2 regions of the Rheinheimera fenheensis genome follow, and region 1 is predicted to be linked to the other one. Evidence: riboswitches for the same ligand, from Rfam matches in the RefSeq annotation. Region 1 holds a riboswitch; the other holds the start of a gene.
What was found. Region 1 has a riboswitch for cyclic di-GMP ahead of ABGI61_RS08195 (Calx-beta domain-containing protein). Riboswitches for the same ligand answer to the same signal wherever they lie in the genome.

Region 1 (9,210 bases):
CGGGGTTTCATCATCAGTGATAGTAACAGTCGCAGTGGGATTACTGATTTCTAAACCTGTAGTTACCGACGTAATATCTACTGCAAAAGTGCGTGAGCCTTGGTATGTACTGTTGTTAGTTACGTTAACGGTTACCGTTGCCGATTCCTGACCATCAGTAAAGGTCACAGTTGTGTTTAGTGCTGTAAAATCTGTACCGGCGATTGCGGTTTGGTTACGAGTTACAATATTTACAATTGCCTCACCATCAGTACCATCAACACGATTCAGGGTAATAGTTACACTACCAGCGTTTTCAGCTACCGAATAAGTCGCTGGCTGCAATGTTACAGAGCCCACCATTGGCAAATCGGTTGACTCGATATTTACCACCATCTGCGAAAGACTTACTTCGCCAGCAGTGCTATACATCATTTTAACGGCAAAATCTGAATCAGCATGAGTACCACTGCGTTCAAGTACGGTGAAATCTACATCAGCATACGCAGCGCCTGCAGCAAATACGGCTTCTTTCCAGCCGAAAGTAAAATCACGTTGTTCCCACGCCGTATTATCAACAGCCATCAATGCTACAGAAGCAGGCTGAGTTAAATCACCAGTGCGCTGTAAACGAATTGTTTGAACGCCTGAGCCTGAATCAACGGTCATAGAAGCCTGAGTAAACTCGTAGGCCGAACTAACAGCAACTTTATCACTTGCCGCAGCCAAAAGTGGAGCATAGGTACGAACCGCATCTGAGTTATCAGCAACACCTGCAATACCACAGGTTTCACCATCAACAGTTACTTGTGGATCGGAGAAAAACATATGCGTATCACCAAACGCCATTACGGTTTGTTTCTTAATGGCCGAACCTGCGCCAATCGTCCCACAGCTATGAGCCTGATGGCCTTTACCCTCGGTATCTTCATTAGGGTGATTAGCAGCTAATACATGGCCAACTTCATGAACAGTTGTTTTAGCATAAAGTGCTAAATAGTTGTCGATGTTGGCCTGATCGTCGCCGTTAGCGATAAAATCACTCATAACTGTTACGTAGTTATCGTAGAAAGCAGAACCACCAAAGAATCCGGCCAAGCCTACGACATTTGTGCCGTTATCGCGAGCGCTACGAATAAAGTGGAATGTATCAGCACCCATTTGCGTATATAGACTATTAGCTGTTTGATATACGGCTGTTTGACACTTTTCCAGCAAAGCCACATTAGCTTGCCCTGAAGCACATTCTGAAATATCACCAAATTCATCATAGAACGCATCTGTATCACCTAATGCTGGCAACTCAGAGTTCAGCACATGGATATAGCCAACCCGGTACAGCGCATCTACGTTGTTTGTAACGAACGCTTCGTTCACCTTATCAATCTGCTCTTGAATCATGCTGTGCATGAACTGAGCGCCATTTTCGATTGGCTTGCCATTTTCATCGAATCGAATTGCAGTAGACAAATCTTCAATGTATGTAGGGTGTACATAGACCATCAGATCGACAATGTTAGTGGATTCAACCGCCATTGCGCGAACTGCACCATCAGTAAATGGAGCAGCCTTGTTCTGTGTGGCGATATGCAAGCGCTTTTGAGCCAAACGCTCTAATACCGGATTACCAATTTCGTAATGCCCACACTGCAGTGTGTGGTTATGTGTCTCAGCAAAGGTGTTACCAGCCATAGCCATGCTTAATAACAGTAATGAGGTCTTGAATTTGTGCGTTCTTTGCATATGGATTTCCCAATTTCAGATTAAACGCAAAGTGGTGCACAACTTGAAAGGTGCAGCCTGGCAACCTTAGGTGTATTACCATTAGGCCCATAGCTTTGCGTGTACAGTTTTTCAACTGTCGTGCCACTGCCAAATCTAAGTTATACTTAGATTTTAATCAAGTTTTAAAGATCAAAATATTCATGAATTTGGTTAAACTAGAAACTAAAGTAGCAGTCGGGTGGTTATGAATTTTATTGCGTTAGATTTAGAACTCACATGCGACGAGGGTGTGCGGGATTACCCTTATCAAATCATTGAGATTGCTGCAGTATATTGTGTTGCTGGTGTAATCGAATCAGCCTTCCATTCGTATGTACGACCTATGACTCCGTTCGAGTTGACCTCATTTTGCACAGCGTTAACTGGCATTACTGCTGAGCAACTTTTATCTGCCCCGGGCATTGATACTGTTGCCCAAAGCCTATCTGACTTTATCAATCAGAATAATCCTGAGCATATTATTTCCTGGGGTAAGAGCGACTTTGACATGTTAAAAAGAGAGTGCATTTCAGCACAAGCGCCGTTTCCTTTAACTGAAAACTTATATCAGGATTTTAAAAAAACTTACTGCAAACAGAGACGGATTAAACGAGTGGGCCTACAGACTGCACTTAAAATTAGTGGCGTAGCCCCGCTCGGCAGGCCCCACTCAGCTTTAGATGATGCAAAAAATTTAGCACTGCTATTTTTCAAAGAAAACTAAGAATTTTTCTCGCTCTCTTCAACACCAAAAGAGAGTATTAATTCTGCTAACTTTTCTTCCTCGCAATAAAAATATGCTGTGGGGATCTGCAGAATTGAGGCTAGTTTTCTCACGAAATGATAGTCGGGTGTATGAATGGCATTTTCATATTGGCTCATCCTGGCACTCGCAACATGTTCATCCAAGCCAGCAGCGATTCCAAGAGCTTCTTGCGTCATTTTCGCGGCTTGCCTGGCAGCTTTCAGTCTCCTGGGTAGTGGAATACTTTTTTTATCAGACATTTAGGCACCAGAGCTACAAAGGTGCCTAAGATTTTCTTAGAATATGCTACGGTTTTTGTTAAGTATTACTTAGATTTAGCGGCATTCTATATCCACTTCTTCAAATATCTATTGGAGATATTTTAGCTACACATTTGGCTATGGGGTTATATTTTTTGCTTGAAGCCATCTGTTGGCTGAGTGACCTGTGAGGCCAATAGTAAGCATCGCCCGCCAAAAATCGCGCTTCAGTAACGGGTATTTTTCAGTAAGTATTTCTATGAGCTGATTAACGTCGGTTGTGAATGTCAATTGTGGCGCTAACTTAAACGCATCCCTGAGTTGGCAAATAAAATCCTGAAGTTTTTCACCAGTATAGTACGCTACTATTTCGTCCTGTTCTCGAATCAGCAAAGCGAGCTCCTTTTGTTTCTCTACCATTCCTGCCATTTGATAGTCCTGATAAGCTTTCTGCTTATTTTTAAGCTCAATTTCTTGCTCTAACGTTTCAAGCTCACGCTCCTTTTCGCGTATCAATTCGTTAATGCGCTGATAATGCCGCATATTGATAGGTTTCCTGGCGTCTGCATTTCGATGTTTGGCAGCTTCACTTTTTCGCTCATGCTCTGGAGATATTTTGGCTACAAGACCTCTTTCTTGTAATAAATCAAAGTTTATAAAGCCATAAATACTTCTTTGGAAGTTTTCACCAATATTGACTAGCTTTGACTGGCTTAGCTGCTTTGTTGAATTGGATTGTTGCATATCTTTATCAAGAAACATTTTGCTGACTTTTTGAGGAATGGTCTCTTTCTGGCGTCCATTACACCAACCATCAATAAAATAGTGAACGTGCATTCGCACTTCATCGACATGCCCGATAATCGCGATTATCGGAAAATCATCAAAATAGTTATGCAACAACTTCTTAATTGAATTGATAAGGTCATCGACTGACAATTCTCCAGATAATTTCGAGAATCCTTCTGATATTGGGTCTTTGAGTGGGAATGTCAGGATCCCTTCTTGTACTATGGTACTTTTTTGGCTTGGGAAGTTAATTTGTCGCCTGGCAGCTTCAAACCTCTCTAATTGTGTAATCAGACGGGCTGCATTGCACGTTGATGGCAGTGCGAGCAATATTTCCTTAAAGCGTTGTGGTGTTATATCTCCGTTAAAGTATTTTCCAAGCGATACCGAAACATCATACCGAGTTTCGGGAGAAACAACCAAACAAGCTTTCTTCAGTGAGTTTTTTGCGGACGCCAATTTTCTGTTTCGCTCATTTGCGTCACCAGGCTTGGCATAATGTCTGACAATAGCATTAACTATCTCAGCGTTCTTGCCATTAAGCGTGATAGCTGAAAAGTCTTCAATGCTCCCAGTAGGCAAATCCAATTTACTTAAAAAGCTTTCACCAAAATAAACCCTATTGGCCGTAACCAACCTCTCATCCCACTTTAGAGCTTCCTCTTTTGCCGAAACGCTTTGTCCGACAACTCTAAAAGAGTGTGCGAGTGAGGACTTTAACGTATTACCTATTTCAGAACCAACATAATTTTTAGTTTTGAACAGCATCTTAATTTTTTTCACCTAACACCTCGTTATGTTTACTGTGGCGTTTCAAACTCTCAATTGAATTGAGAGACCACTGTAAATCAATCCAGTAAAGGTGTAATTGTTGAAATAAGCTGCATTTTGAAAATGAGCTGTTTTGCCGGCAAAGCCAAATCGCGTCTAGAGATTTGCAAAAATTTTTCTGTCAATTCCATATGCCACTCACAGAGTTGAGACGGCATATTCGAATAAATGTAAAACATGTTTATATTTATGAATTCAGCAGTAACACGTAATGGCCGGCACTAAATGCCGACCATGTTGCCCCCCTAAGAGCACGTCATTGATCCAGTACTGGATCAATAATACTAATTAGCCATTTATGCATTGATCGCATTTGAGCATTTAGATAAGCCCCCTCCGATTCATAGCATCATGCTCCCTCATTATTGGACGCTCAAAATGTCTTATTGGCACTCCAAATAAATCAGATATACTGTATATATGCACAGTTTTTGTAGGCAGATATGTCGATAGTATTTATTGGTAACGCCTATGTGAATGGTCGTATGTCCATCCCACTATTTGTCAGCAAAGTAAAAGCGGGTTTCCCATCGCCTGCACAGGATTACGTCGAGCGCACATTAGATTTAAACGAGCTGTGCATCCGTCACCCTAATGCTACCTTCTTCGTTCGGGTAGAAGGCGATTCGATGATAGAAGCCGGTATTTATGACGGTGACGTTTTGGTAGTCGACCGCTCTATTGATGCTGAGCATGGCGATATCGTCGTGGCAGCGGTGGGTGGAGAGTTTACCGTTAAAGAGCTATGCACCCGGCCGTCATTAATGCTGCTACCGCGCAACCCAGCCTATAAACCGATAAGGCCTCGCAACGGCGAAGAGTTGGATATCTTCGGTGTGGTGACAAACGTGATCCGGCAAATGAAGCGCAAATGACTAACCCTGTTTTTGCCCTTGTCGACTGTAATAACTTCTACGCCAGCTGTGAAAAACTGTTTCGGCCTGACCTAACAGACAAACCGGTCGTTGTGTTATCTAATAATGATGGCTGCGTGGTCGCCCGGTCGAAAGAAGCGAAGAAACTCGGAATTAAGATGGGTGTGCCGGTATTTCAGGTGCGTGAGTTAATCCAGAAACATGGTGTAGTAGCATTCTCTTCTAACTATGCCCTTTATGCTGATATGTCGCAGCGGGTAATGAACACTCTGGAAAGCCTTGCCCCAAGGGTGGAGGTGTATTCCATCGACGAATCTTTCCTGGATTTAACCGGCGTTGATTTTAACCAGAGCCTTACAGACTTTGGCATGCAGATACGAAAGGTAGTGCAGAAGTGGACGGGCATTACCGTCTGCGTGGGTATAGCACCAACCAAAACACTGGCAAAAATGGCTAACCATGCAGCCAAAACATGGCCGAAAACAGGTGGCGTTGTCGATATAACTGACAAAGTGCGCCAGCGTAAGTTATTGGCCCTATTGCCGGTAGATGAAGTGTGGGGTATTGGCGGAAAGCTGACTAAACGATTACAGCAGATGGGTATTAATACAGCACTGCAACTTGCTGATGCTGACCCTGAGTATATTCGTCAGCAATTTTCTGTTGTAGTTGAACGCACAGTGCGAGAACTGAACGGTGAAAGCTGTATTGCGCTGGAAGAGATGGCACCGACTAAAAAGCAGATTGTCAGTAGCCGCGCCTTTGGTGAACGCATAACCGATAAGCAGCAAATGCGTGAGGCAATTAGTGAATACGTTAGCCGGGCTTGCAAGAAGCTGCGCCAAGAGCAGCAAACCGCAAAACACTTAAAGGTATTCTTACGTACCAGCCCGTTTAGCGATAAAGATGCGCCCTACAGCGCCAGCAAAAGTATTGAACTCGACACACCAAGTAGCGACACACGAATCTTTCTTGCCCATGCAATGAAACTATTGGATGGCCTATGGCTAAACGGTTACCGCTATGCCAAAGCAGGAGTAATGCTAGCCGACTTCTACGATCCTGGCGTTTATCAGCCCAGCTTGTTTGATGAGCCGTTAGTTGTAAAGGAGTCAGACCAGAAACTGATGCAGCTGATGGATATTCTTAATAGCAAAAACAGCAAAACCCTATGGTTTGCCAGCCAAGGCACTAGGCAAGAATGGGGAATGAAGCGCGAGCTACTCTCGCCAGCTTACACAACAAACTGGCGAGAGTTACCAGTGGCTAGATAACTTATAGCGCTAAATAATAAAAGTATGAATCACTCAATCTCTTGTACCCCAAAGACTCGTACAACGCTTGCGCTGTGGTGTTATCAATTTCAGTCTGCAAGCAAAGCCCTTTTGCGTTGGTGACTGCTGCCAAATTTCGTGCAGCTTCCATCAGTCTTCTGGCAAGCCCCATTCGCCTTGAGTTAGGTGTGACATAAAGATCGTTTAATATCCACGATCTTTTTGCGGAAATTGAGGAAAAGCTTGGATACAACTGGGTAAAACCAACAGCTAATCCTTCATAGTTTTCAGCAACAAAGATTACAGATTCGTTATTAAGTAGCCGTTGTGAGAGAAAGTCGATTGCCATAGCTATGTCGCTCTTTTGGCGATAAAAAACTCGGTATTCGTTAAACAAAGGTGCAATCTTGGCAACATCACCCTCGAGAGCTCTTTTTACGTAAACTTTCATAAATATTCCAAACCCTATTAAATGGTACTCAAAGCTTGCTTGATAATGTCTGGTAATGTTTAGTCAGATTGCTATGCAGCTCATAATTCGCTCTGTCATTATGCGAATTAAGGGTAGATAGATACTGTAAACTCGATAAGTAACTTTTCCACGAAGCATTATCTTGCTGGTTAATAACTTGCTGGGCTAAGTTATTGCCTGCTCTGGCTTCCGATTTCGGACGCAATACCAAATTAAAAAACAGTGCGTTTTTTTCCTTCTCTGATATCGAGGGATCATTTTGAACTTGGTGAAGATACTGCTGCACAGTTTCCGGATAGTTTGAGGAAGCCTCATCGGATAACCAGGACGTCAACGATACCTTAGTTCCTTCTGCCAGAGCCGACTCTGTAGCAGCTTGGTGCGGTATATGTGTGTTAACTGCAGGTACGGAGTGAGATTGCCGAATATGTTGTAGCGAAACCATATTATGCTCCGGTCGCTTTTATAAAAAATATGCGAAATGGTATGGTCAAGTTAACCGGAACAGGTATTACAGATACAGTAAGAGAATGTAAGAACTAAAATCCAGCGGCTTTAGAACCCAGCGTCAATTTGACCAGCTGTTGACCTAGATGCACTATTTTCTTGGTATTTACATGCTCATTAAGTGCAGCACTACAAATCGCACCATTAAACAGCTGAAATAACGCATCTACCATGAAGGTTATATCGCTTTCTGTAATGCTAAGGTTTTGAGCAGAGCAATATGCTTGAACAAACTGAGTTACCTCAAGCTTTAGCTTACGACGGAATGGCATAATTTTCTGATGCAACTCAGTATTTGTAGCGACCTCAGCCAGCACTGTAACTGTTAACGTTGCCCCCCCCGAAGTCACAATACGATCTAAGTCACCAAACATTAACTCTAACAGCCGCATAACAGCAAAAGTATCAGCGGGAGACAGCTGCTTTAATAACTCAATGGCTGATTGCAAGTCTCGTTCAGCCATTTGCTGCAGTATCGCCTCCTTACTAGGAAAATAGTTGTACACGGCTCCCGCACTTAACTGAACTTCGCGCAAAATGTCACGCATGGTAGTACGATGAAAACCAGACCGACTAAAACACGATGCAGCAGCAAATAGGATCTGCTCTTTTCGAGCGTCTAATGCTTGCTGGGTAACTTTGGGCATATCCTAACCTCCCGATAAATAGCCTGCGAACTTACTCTTTCAAATTGATTATGTCCAGCCTGCTCACAGATTCGACAAAATCTCTTGCGCAAATATTATCCAAACCATAAAATAGAACGGTAGTTCGTTTTATGGTGAAAATATGAAAAAGATTATTTTGATTATTGCTCTTGTTGCATTATTCGGTTTACTAGCTCAGTTAGCCAGCAACTTGTACATGTCTCGTGTTTACCAAACTCCGGGCAGCTATGTGCAAACATCGTCGGGCAGATTGCATGTCAATTGCACCGGTAGCACATCATCACCTCTTATTGTACTGGAAGCAGGGGCTATAGGCTGGAGTCAAACCTGGAGTTGGGTGCAACCTGCTTTGGCAAAGAAATTTCGGGTGTGCAGCTACGACAGACCTGGCCTGGGTTGGTCTGACAGTCATGAAACGCTTGATGCCGAAACAGCTGTGATGGCTTTGCATCAGGCTCTGAAAGAGGCAGGAGAGAGCTTATCCAATATTACCTTGGTAGGTCATTCCTATGGAGCCATTGTAGTCAGAGCTTTTGCTGCAAAGTACCCACACCTCGTAAATGCTCTTGTTTTTGTCGATGGCTCGCATCCGGATCAGTTTGCAATTCTACCCGAAAGCTTTGTGCAAAAGGCAAAGCAGTTTAATGACTTACTAAAGCCTTTAGCTTACCTGTCTTATACTGGGATAGTACGATTGGTAAATCCGCTCGGGCAACTCGCCAGCGAATTACCCGATAACACGCACTTTGCTGTGCGCTACTTTGGATCCAGCCCCAAACATCTGCTAAGCGCCTATACCGAAATGCAGCTGTGGCAACAGAGTGCTGAGCTGGCGAAGTCGGCATCTCTAAGCCATACCCCACTGCTTATTATCAGCGCAGCCAAAATGCCGGATGCTACAGAGCACGAATATCAAGCCTGGCTTTCCTTACATAAATCAATGTTGTCACTCAGTAACAGGCCCAAGCACCTTATAATTGATGGTTCAGATCATTACTCGCTTTTAATGAATCCACATCATGCAGCAAGATTAGCACAGCACATTT
Region 2 (9,210 bases), on a different contig from region 1:
GGCTCAAACTCAAATGGCCGGCGCTGCACGTCGCGAAGACCTATTTCGTTTAAGCTATTGGCGTCGTATAAGCGGCCATTCACCATAGTATGAGTGACTTTATCGCTCTGGCGGATATCTTCAAGCGGGTTACCATCGATAACGATAATATCAGCCAGTTTGCCTACTTCCAGTGAACCTAACTGATGATCCATACCAAAGGTTTTCGCTGGGTTTATCGTCGCTGTTTTCAGAGCCTCTAACGGGCTCATACCGCCTTGGGCGAACATCCACATTTCCCAGTGTGCACCTAAACCTTCGCGCTGGCCGTGAGCGCCGATATTCGCCACCACACCAACATCACTGAGCTCTTTGGCGGTTTTAACCACGTTAAAATGATTGTAGTGATGCTCAGGTGCTTTAGGGCGGCGCATACTGCGTGGTGCCAGCTCGTCCATCGGCACATAGGTGCGCAGTTTTGGGTGCCTCCACACTTCGGTTTTATCATACCAATAGTTTTCGCCCCAGATACCGCCATAGGCCACGTTTAGCGTCGGCGTGTATGCCGTGCCGCTGGCCTGCCATAACTGTTTCACATCGTCGTACACCTTCGCTGCCGGCAGCGCATGTTCAATGGTAGTGTGGCCGTCGACTATCATAGACAGGTTATGCTGCATTAACGAGCCGCCTTCCGGCACCACCATCATATTCAGTTCGCGCGCCGCTTGAATTACCTGCTGGCGCTGGTTACGCCGTGGCTGGTTATAGCTTTTAACGCTAAAAGCACCGGCTTTTTGCAAGCGCTCTAAGTGAAATTTGGCGTCCTCCAGGCTGTCGATATGTGAGGTGTAACCTGCACCCTCAGCACCATATAAAATGGTACCGGTAGAGAAAATACGTGGTCCGGCAATGCGGCCAGCCTTTTGCATCTCGCTGGCCGCGAAGACTTCACGGGTATCATTGGACGGATCGTGAATGGCGGTAACACCAAAAGCTAACGAGGCATAATTCAGCCAGTTTTGCTGCGGTATAATCTGATTGCTACCCTGGCTGCCATGGGCATGGGCATCAAATAAGCCCGGCATAATAGTTTTACCAGTAATATCAAACACTTTTGCTTTGGCTGGGATGGCAACATCAGCCCGTTTACCCACGGCGATAATCTTGTTGTTTTCAACTACGACCACGCCATTTTGGATCACTTCATCGCCGTTCATGGTAATCACCTGACCGCCAACAAAAGCTACGGTACCACGTGGGCTGTCAACTGCAGCACTAAAGCCAAGGTTAACACCGTTTTTAGCTGCAAAATCTGCTTTACTATCGAAGTCAAACAAGCCGTCTATGCTGGCATGGTAAAGCTCGGGGCCCAAGCTCCAGTAAAGATGGCGGCTATCGCCAGCCCAGCTGATATATTCACCGGCGCGCACCGACAGCTGTTTTACCGGAAACTGTTTATCGCTGCCGCTAACATCAATAGCGCTGCCGCGTTCGGTAAAGGGCGTAACAAACACTTTAAAGCGATCTGCAAAGGCAAGATATTTGCCATCCGGTGACAGTTTGAACTCGGTGCCGAATTTGGCAGTGTACAGCGTTTGTTGCGTATGCTTGGTTAAATTTATACGGATAAGGCTGGGTGCACTGCCATAATCCATGGCATACACAGCATCATTACTGGCGGCAAACATAGGTGCATAGCCGTTACGGCTGATAAGCTCTGGCGTGCCGCCTTTGCTGCTGATTTTATACAAGCCGGTATTCAAAGACCACTGCCGCGGTAGCAGGCTGCCGGCACCGGTTTTGCGATACACCACGGTTTTGCCATCGGGGCTGAATACCGGCTCAACGTACTTGCCCGGTTCGCTGGTCAGTTTGCTGATACGGCCGTTACGTAAATTCAGAATATTTACCGAGCCCTGGTTGTTATCGTTCCAGCCGACATACACCAGCTCTTTACCATCGCGGGAAAACTGTGGGTAATATTCAAAGTCGGTGCTTTGTTTGGTTAAACGCCGGGGTTTGGGGTTAGCCACATCAGTAATATACAAATGCCCCAGCGCCGTAAATACCGCTTGCTTGCCATCGGGCGATACCTGCACAAAGCGCAGCATCTTAGTATCAAACTGCTCCTGATCCAGATTTTGCTGTACCCGCACTGCAGTTTGTATTTGTTTGCTGATATCTACGCTAAACGGCACTGTCGCCAGCTTTTTGTCGGCAACACTGAGCTTTTTAATTTCGCCACCGGCCCAAAACAGCAGTGCTTTGTTATCCGGCGTCCAGGCCAGTGTAGGATAAACGCCATGAATGGCCCAGGTTTCCTGCATATCGCGGTCTAAACCGTCATACAGTTTGATATGCTCGCCGCTTTGTAAGTTGTACAAAAATAACGTGCTTTGAAAATCTACCCGGCGGATATAGGCCAGATATTTACCATCGGGTGACGGTGTGGGGCGAATAGCACCGCCAGCGCCGTCTAATACCACTTCCCATTTACCGCTTTCGCGCTCAAAGCGCTTTATTTTATAAATGCCGCTTTCCGAGTCTTTGCTGTAATGGAAGGTTTTACCCGGCGTATCATCCTGCGAAAAGTAAATGTACTTGCCGTCGGGTGAAAACGCCGGCTCGCCCAAGTCTTTCTGATCGTTGGGCCGCTCGGTAAGCATAACTCCACTGCCACCGGTTTTATGATATTGCCAGATCTCACCGGCGCCTAAAGAGCGACTGGCAGTAAAGTGTTTACGAGCAACGATAAACTCGCCATCTGGGCTCCAGGCCGGGCTGTTCAGTAAACGGAACGTTTCATTGGTCACGGCACGCTGCTCACTGCCGTCAGCATTCATCAGCCAGATATTGTCGCCACCGCCTTCATCACTGGTATAGGCAATATATTTCCCGTCCGGGCTAAAAGTCGGCTGCATTTGCCAGCCAATGTCCGGCGTTAAGCGTTTGGCAACGCCACCGCTAACCGGCATGGTGTAGATATCGCCAAGTAAGTCAAAAGCGATTGTCTTGCCATCCGGGCTTAACGCAATGTTCATCCAGCTGCCCCGGTTAACCTTAATATTAACCTCGTTAAACTGGCCCTGCGGCGCGTTAACATCCCAGGTTGGGGCTTTCTCAGTTTCGGCCTGCAGAAAAAAACTACTGAGCGTCAGCGCCAGCAGACAGGGGGTAAAAGCTTTCATCATCGGTTCCTTGGAAGGTGGTTTTTTATAATTATCTAATTACGTATCAGAGTGACATAAACTGGCATAGGAGTTAAGTTTTTCGCTATTATCTTGCGTCAAAACTCAGGTTAAAGCCGATAAAGGAAGGAAAAATTGTGGTTGAGTCTCCCTGCGTTGCTTGTTGCCGGCTAAACGCCGATAAAGTCTGTGTCGGCTGTTATCGTCATATAACCGAAATAGTTGACTGGAATCGGCGTACAGACGCTGAAAATGAGGCTATATTACAACAAGTTGCTTTAAGAAAACGTCAGGCTGAACTTTCAGGTGTCGATGAGGGTAGTACCAGCCCTATCACCCAGGCCGAATGGCAAGCGGCAAAGCACCAGGTACGTAACCGTTAAGGAACAACAATGGTTGATTGGCAGCAGGTGTTTGGTATTAGTCCTTTTGCTTGGACCGAGCTGGGCACGGCATTATTGTGTGGTTTTATCATAGGTTTAGAGCGGCAATTACGTGGTAAGCCAGCCGGTATTCGCACCAGCATTCTTATTGTGATGGGGACCTATGTGTTTATCGCTGCATCGATGTCGGTGAATAGTAATATGACCGACCCATCGCGCATTATTGGCCAGGTAATTACCGGCGTGGGCTTTTTGGGTGCTGGTGTAATGTTAGCGCGTGATGGCATGGTGATTGGTGTTACCTCTGCGGCAACGATATGGGTGCTGGCGGCTATTGGCGTATGTATTGGCATTGGTCAGGATCTCGTCGCGATCAAATTATCTGTTATGGTCGTGGCGGTGCTGGTGGGTATCGATATTTTGGAAAACTCATCATCGGCGATGCGTCGTGGTGTGCACCGCACCTACAATGAATGGCTACACCGGGCAAATGGGAGTTTGTTTGGCCGGCGAAAAGAGGATCAAGATGTTGCTTCAAAACCAGATATAGATGATCCACACTAATTGCGTTGAATTTATAAAACAAAGACTTACAACTAAAAAACTGGAATTAACGGATGCTTGAAGCGGTTTGGATAGGGTTTGCTTTCTCTTTAGGGTTATTGGTACGAGCGATTGGCTTGCCACCTTTAGTAGGGTACTTATTGGCGGGGTTTGTTATCTCTGCAACGGCTGCTGATTTAGATTTACCGGCAGAAGGACCTTCTATAATTCATCATGTCGCCCACTTAGGTGTGTTACTGCTGCTGTTTACCGTTGGTTTGAAGCTGAATGTTCGAAGCTTGGGCAAGCCAGAGGTGCTGGGTGGCAGCACCTTACATTTTGCGTTATCAATTATTCTTACCCTACCTGCGGTGCTGTTTATTTTCGATGTTAGCTGGTATCAGGCGTTAATGCTGGCTGTGGCGCTCGCATTCTCTAGTACTGTACTGGCAGCCAAAGTACTAGAAGGCAAACGTGAGATCCGCGCCTTTCATGGCCGGGTGGCGATAGGTATTCTGATCGTACAGGATTTGCTGGCATTGCTGGTAATGAGTCTGGCCAACGGCACTACACCATCCCCCTGGGCATTGCTGGTGTTTGCTTTGCCGTTGCTCAGACCTTTGTTATACAAGTTGCTTGATGCCAGTGGCCATGAAGATTTATTGATTCTGTTTGGCTTATTGTTGGCTCTGGTGATTGGTGGTAAAGGCTTTGAAATGGTGGGTTTAAGCTCAGAGCTTGGCGCGCTGGTGTTTGGTGCTATTCTGGCGAAACACCCTAGAGCTGGTGAGCTGTCAAAATCGCTGTGGAGTATTAAAGAGTTCTTTCTGGTTGGCTTTTTCTTGCAGATTGGTATCGACGGTTTACCGGATGCCAACGCTTGGCTATTTGCCTGCGTGATGTCGTTGTTGCTGCCTGTCAAAGCGATACTGTTTTTCCTGCTGCTTATTATGTTTAAACTGCGTGCCCGAAGCGCGTTTTTAGCCAGCATTAGTTTAACCAATTACAGCGAGTTTGGTTTGATTGTAGCCAGTGTAGTGTTACCGGAGTGGCTAATTCCACTGGCACTTACCGTGGCACTGTCGTTTGTTATCTCTGCGCCGCTTAACCGCATGGCGCACCCCTTGTACGATAAACTCTGTAATCGGCTGCTTAAATTTGAGCGTAACATTCATCACCCGGACGAGCAGCCAGTATCCCTAGGCGATGCTGACGTACTAATTATGGGTATGGGTCGTACGGGCACTGCTGCCTATAACTACCTGGCAAATAGCCGCAAGATTATTGCCATGGACTCGGATCCGGCCAAAGTGGCACAGCACCAGAAGAAGGGCATTAATATTTTCTATGCGGATGCCGAAGATCAGGTGTTTTGGCAAGGGCTGGATTTTGGCAAGGTTGAAGCGGTTATTCTGAGTATGAATGATGTTGAAGCGAAAATGATCGCGGCGAAAAAGCTAAGAGCGGCGGGTTTTAGCGGGTTTATCGTGTCGCACAGCATGCACAATGATGAGGCGCGTGACATTATCGAGGCTGGAGCCGATCAAACCTATTTGACCATGTCTGAGGCAGGGGTGGGTATTGCCGAACACGTAAAACAGCATTGTTTTAGCTTAAAGGCGTAGTTATAGCAATTTGCAGCTTAAATAAAAAAAGGCGCTATAAAAGCGCCTTTTTTAAGAATATCAATATATTAGCTGGCGCTACGCTCTTTGATAGCGTTGATGATTGGCGAGCTGGCAAAACCATTGCTGTTGGCCCACTCGATATCACCTGAAGCGGCTACCTGGCTGCCTGGTAACTGGCTGATAATAAAGCTGGCAGCGTCTGCAGCGTTGTGCTTGATAGCGTGGCGAACCAGTGGTAAACCGTCACATACGATACCATCGTACACGTTACGCAGGCGTAAACGGTTGTCTGATAAGGCTTTACGCAGATTGTTCTTGTTATCTGCCGCAACGTAAGAGCAGATAGACATGGCTAACTGGTCGTCGGCAGCAACCGGAGCACTGATAAATGAAGTAGATGCGATAACAGCGGCTAAAGTCAATAATTTTGCTTTCATATTCAAGCTCCAAAATGAGTTAAGGTTCAATCATCAGTGCAACACTTGTTGCAAAACACGAAAGGACATAAGGCATGTCGTTTAACTCTGACAGAGCAGAATAAACATCGCACTTAGCGACGGCAGCCCAGCTATCGTAGAAGTCAGCTTACTGACAACCTTAGACCTGAAGCTTTGCGTGTTCACCCTTTCGGGTGACTTGCCTTTCGAGCGTGCGCATTCTAATAAGCGCTTAATTTTTATGCAAGCGAAATTTCCAGCAAAACAAATATAATATTAACTTTAATCGCTTAGCTAAACAGCCCTGATGGCGGCAGTGCTGCTAGCGCATTGCTGGGTAACCAGTGTTAGCGCCTCGCAGGTAAGCCTCGCGCTAATGCTGGCAGCACCGGCAACGCGGCAAGCTTGTTTTGGCAGTAATGGCAGTTTTAGCAGAGCACCCTGTAAGTTAGTGTTCTGATGTTTGATATAGTGCATTAAACCATAATAGGCATGGTTGGCTACGCCGGTACCGGCATGGTAAGACAGCTGAGCTGGGATCTGTTGCTGTTGCAGGGAACTGACGAGTGCTGCCAGCGGCAGGTTGCTAAAGTAAGCAGCCGGGCCATGCTGTGCGGTCAGGCTGTCTTTGGCAGTCTGGTTATCCTGATCCGGGCTTAGGCAGTGGTTAATATTTAGCGCAACCTTTTCCAGGCTGATTTGTGTTTGTGTCGCATCTTGTGCCAGCAGCAACAGTACCGCCGGTTTATGCTGGGTAATCAGCTGCTCAAGCGCCACCAAACTGCGTTTAAATGCATAAGGCAGTGTAGCTAACTGCAGCTGATAGCCGTCAGTGCTGCCGGTCTGCACCAGCGGTGTTAACGCATTAAATAAGGTGTGCTTATCCTGTGGGCTGGCCGCATCCAACACGGCAAGTAGTATGGTACGCATCGGCGTTCTGCTCCTTCAGCTTAGCGCTGTTAACATACTACAGCCGTTATTGTATTGCCAGATCCAGCGCCAGTAGCGATGACACTGCGCGCTGCCAGCGCTGCTGCAACTGCTGTGCGCTATCATGGCTAAGTTGTGGCGACAGCGTCTGGCCAGCGCGCCATGCCTGGCTGATGTCCGTTAGTTTAGTAAACCAACCCAGCTGCAATGCCGCCAAAAAGGCGGCGCCCAGTGCAGTGGCGTCACTGTTGGCAGCAGGTTCAACCTTAAGCTGGCAGATATCGGCTAGCGCATGCAAAAACCATTGGTTTACCGTCATGCCACCATCAACCCGCAGCTGGATAATATTAATGCCATCACTTTGCATAGCCTGCAGTAAATCCTGGCTTTGATAGGCCACGCTTAATAGTGCGGCAGCACAAAGTTGTGGCGCACCGCTGTCGCGGGTCATGCCAAGCAGTGCCGCTTTTACCTCAGGCTGCCAATAGGGTGCCCCCAGGCCGGTAAAGGCCGGGATCAACAGTTCCGACTGCTGGTAATGGCTTTGGCTGGCCAGGTGTTCTGTGTCACTGGCCTTTTGTATCACGCCCAGCTTGTCGCGCAGCCACTGCACGGTGGCGCCGGCCATAAAAATGCTGCCTTCCAGGGCATAGGTCGCCTGGCCGTTCAGTTGCCAGGCCAGGGTGCTTAATAGTTTATGCTGGCTACGTAACACCTTATTACCAGTATTGACCACCGTAAAGCAGCCAGTGCCATAGGTGCTTTTACTCATGCCCGGCGCGGTGCAGGCCTGGCCCAACAACGCTGCCTGTTGGTCGCCAATCATACTTAATACCGGTATGGCAGTGCCGAACAGGTCAGTAGTGGAGTAGCCAAACAGGCTGGCATTATCCTTTATTTCCGGCAGCAGCTGCCGCGGGATATTAAACAGCGTTAACAGCTCGTTATCCCAATCATGCTGTTGCAGGTTAAATAGCAGGGTGCGGCTGGCGTTGCTGGCATCAGTGGCATGCACGTTACCGCCGGTCAGGCGCCACAGCAGATAGCTGTCGACGGTACCAAAACACAGCTCGCCACGCTCTGCTTGCTGGCGTGCGCCAGCAACATTGTCCAGCAGCCAGCGAAGCTTGGTGGCCGAGAAATAGGGGTCGGCCAACAAGCCGGTTTTTTGCTGTAGCAGCGGCTCCTGGCCGCTGATTTTTAACTGTTGACAATAATCAGCGCTTCGCCTGTCTTGCCAGACAATGGCCGGATATACGCAGTTGCCAGTGTCTTTATGCCATAAAAGGGTCGTTTCCCGCTGATTGGTGATGCCTAAAGCGGCAATATCAGCGGCACTCAATGCAGCTTGCTTAAGCGCCTGACGGATGCAGCTGACCACACTTTGCCACAGCTGTTCGGGGTCTTGTTCTACCCAACCAGGCTTGGGGTAATACAAGTTAATTTCCTGCTGCGCTTGTGCCACCACCTCAAGTTGGCGGTTATACACTATAGCGCGGCTGGAGGTGGTGCCCTGATCGATAGCGAGCAGATATTTTGACATGACGGTGACTTTTAACGTTATGCTTAGACAATTGCTCAGCCTAGCAGTAAATAGACAGGCTGCCTATAGCCGGTACGAGGAGCGCAGAATGATTGTCACTTTCAAAAGTAAAGCGAGTGGAGATATTGTCTACACTGCAGATGTGGCCTTAAAACTTCTTAATATGATGGGGCGTGATGATAAAGTGCCTTCCGCTTTATACGCTGAGGATGTCGCCCTTGCGCTTGAAGCGCTGCGCGCTGCACTGGCGCAGTATGTTGCTCGCCAACAACCAGAATCGGCCATCGACGACGATATACATCAGGACGCTGCGCAAAAGCGCAGCATTGCGCTAACGGTGCGGGCGCAGCCTTTATTACAGTTACTGGAAAAAGCGGCGAAAAAACACTGCCCGGTGCTGTGGCAATAATCAGTGTGGAGATGGATGAGTATCTTGTTGCATAACCACCATTAGCTCCGGGGTGCTCATCAGTTTTTGATACAGCGCCAGGTGATACTCACCTAGCACGCTGTCATTGACCTGCTTTAAATGCTCTGCCGCGCGGTGGTGGTGGCCATCCTGCCAGCTGATTTCAGCCA

Region 2: linked by a shared signal. The riboswitch ahead of ABGI61_RS14765 (DUF3718 domain-containing protein) and the one ahead of ABGI61_RS08195 (Calx-beta domain-containing protein) in region 1 are both predicted to bind cyclic di-GMP.

The regions. Positions count from the first base shown of each region.
Region 1 covers NZ_JBDPJM010000004.1:180,690-189,899, forward strand. The annotation lists gene ABGI61_RS08195 (Calx-beta domain-containing protein) at 1-1,722, opposite strand, end outside; cyclic di-GMP riboswitch class I at 1,771-1,857, opposite strand; gene ABGI61_RS08200 (3'-5' exonuclease) at 1,949-2,467, shown strand; gene ABGI61_RS08205 (helix-turn-helix domain-containing protein) at 2,464-2,748, opposite strand; gene ABGI61_RS08210 (hypothetical protein) at 2,887-4,320, opposite strand; gene umuD (translesion error-prone DNA polymerase V autoproteolytic subunit) at 4,812-5,243, shown strand; gene umuC (translesion error-prone DNA polymerase V subunit UmuC) at 5,240-6,517, shown strand; gene ABGI61_RS08225 (GNAT family N-acetyltransferase) at 6,519-6,968, opposite strand; gene ABGI61_RS08230 (hypothetical protein) at 6,997-7,434, opposite strand; gene ABGI61_RS08235 (TetR/AcrR family transcriptional regulator) at 7,529-8,143, opposite strand; gene ABGI61_RS08240 (alpha/beta fold hydrolase) at 8,286-9,210, shown strand, end outside.
Region 2 covers NZ_JBDPJM010000012.1:41,882-51,091, forward strand. The annotation lists gene ABGI61_RS14745 (amidohydrolase family protein) at 1-3,170, opposite strand, end outside; gene ABGI61_RS14750 (DUF1289 domain-containing protein) at 3,305-3,550, shown strand; gene ABGI61_RS14755 (MgtC/SapB family protein) at 3,560-4,114, shown strand; gene ABGI61_RS14760 (cation:proton antiporter domain-containing protein) at 4,168-5,718, shown strand; gene ABGI61_RS14765 (DUF3718 domain-containing protein) at 5,787-6,158, opposite strand; cyclic di-GMP riboswitch class I at 6,277-6,372, opposite strand; gene ABGI61_RS14770 (pyroglutamyl-peptidase I) at 6,453-7,088, opposite strand; gene glpK (glycerol kinase GlpK) at 7,135-8,631, opposite strand; gene ABGI61_RS14780 (DUF1840 family protein) at 8,720-9,040, shown strand; gene ABGI61_RS14785 (tetratricopeptide repeat protein) at 9,041-9,210, opposite strand, start outside.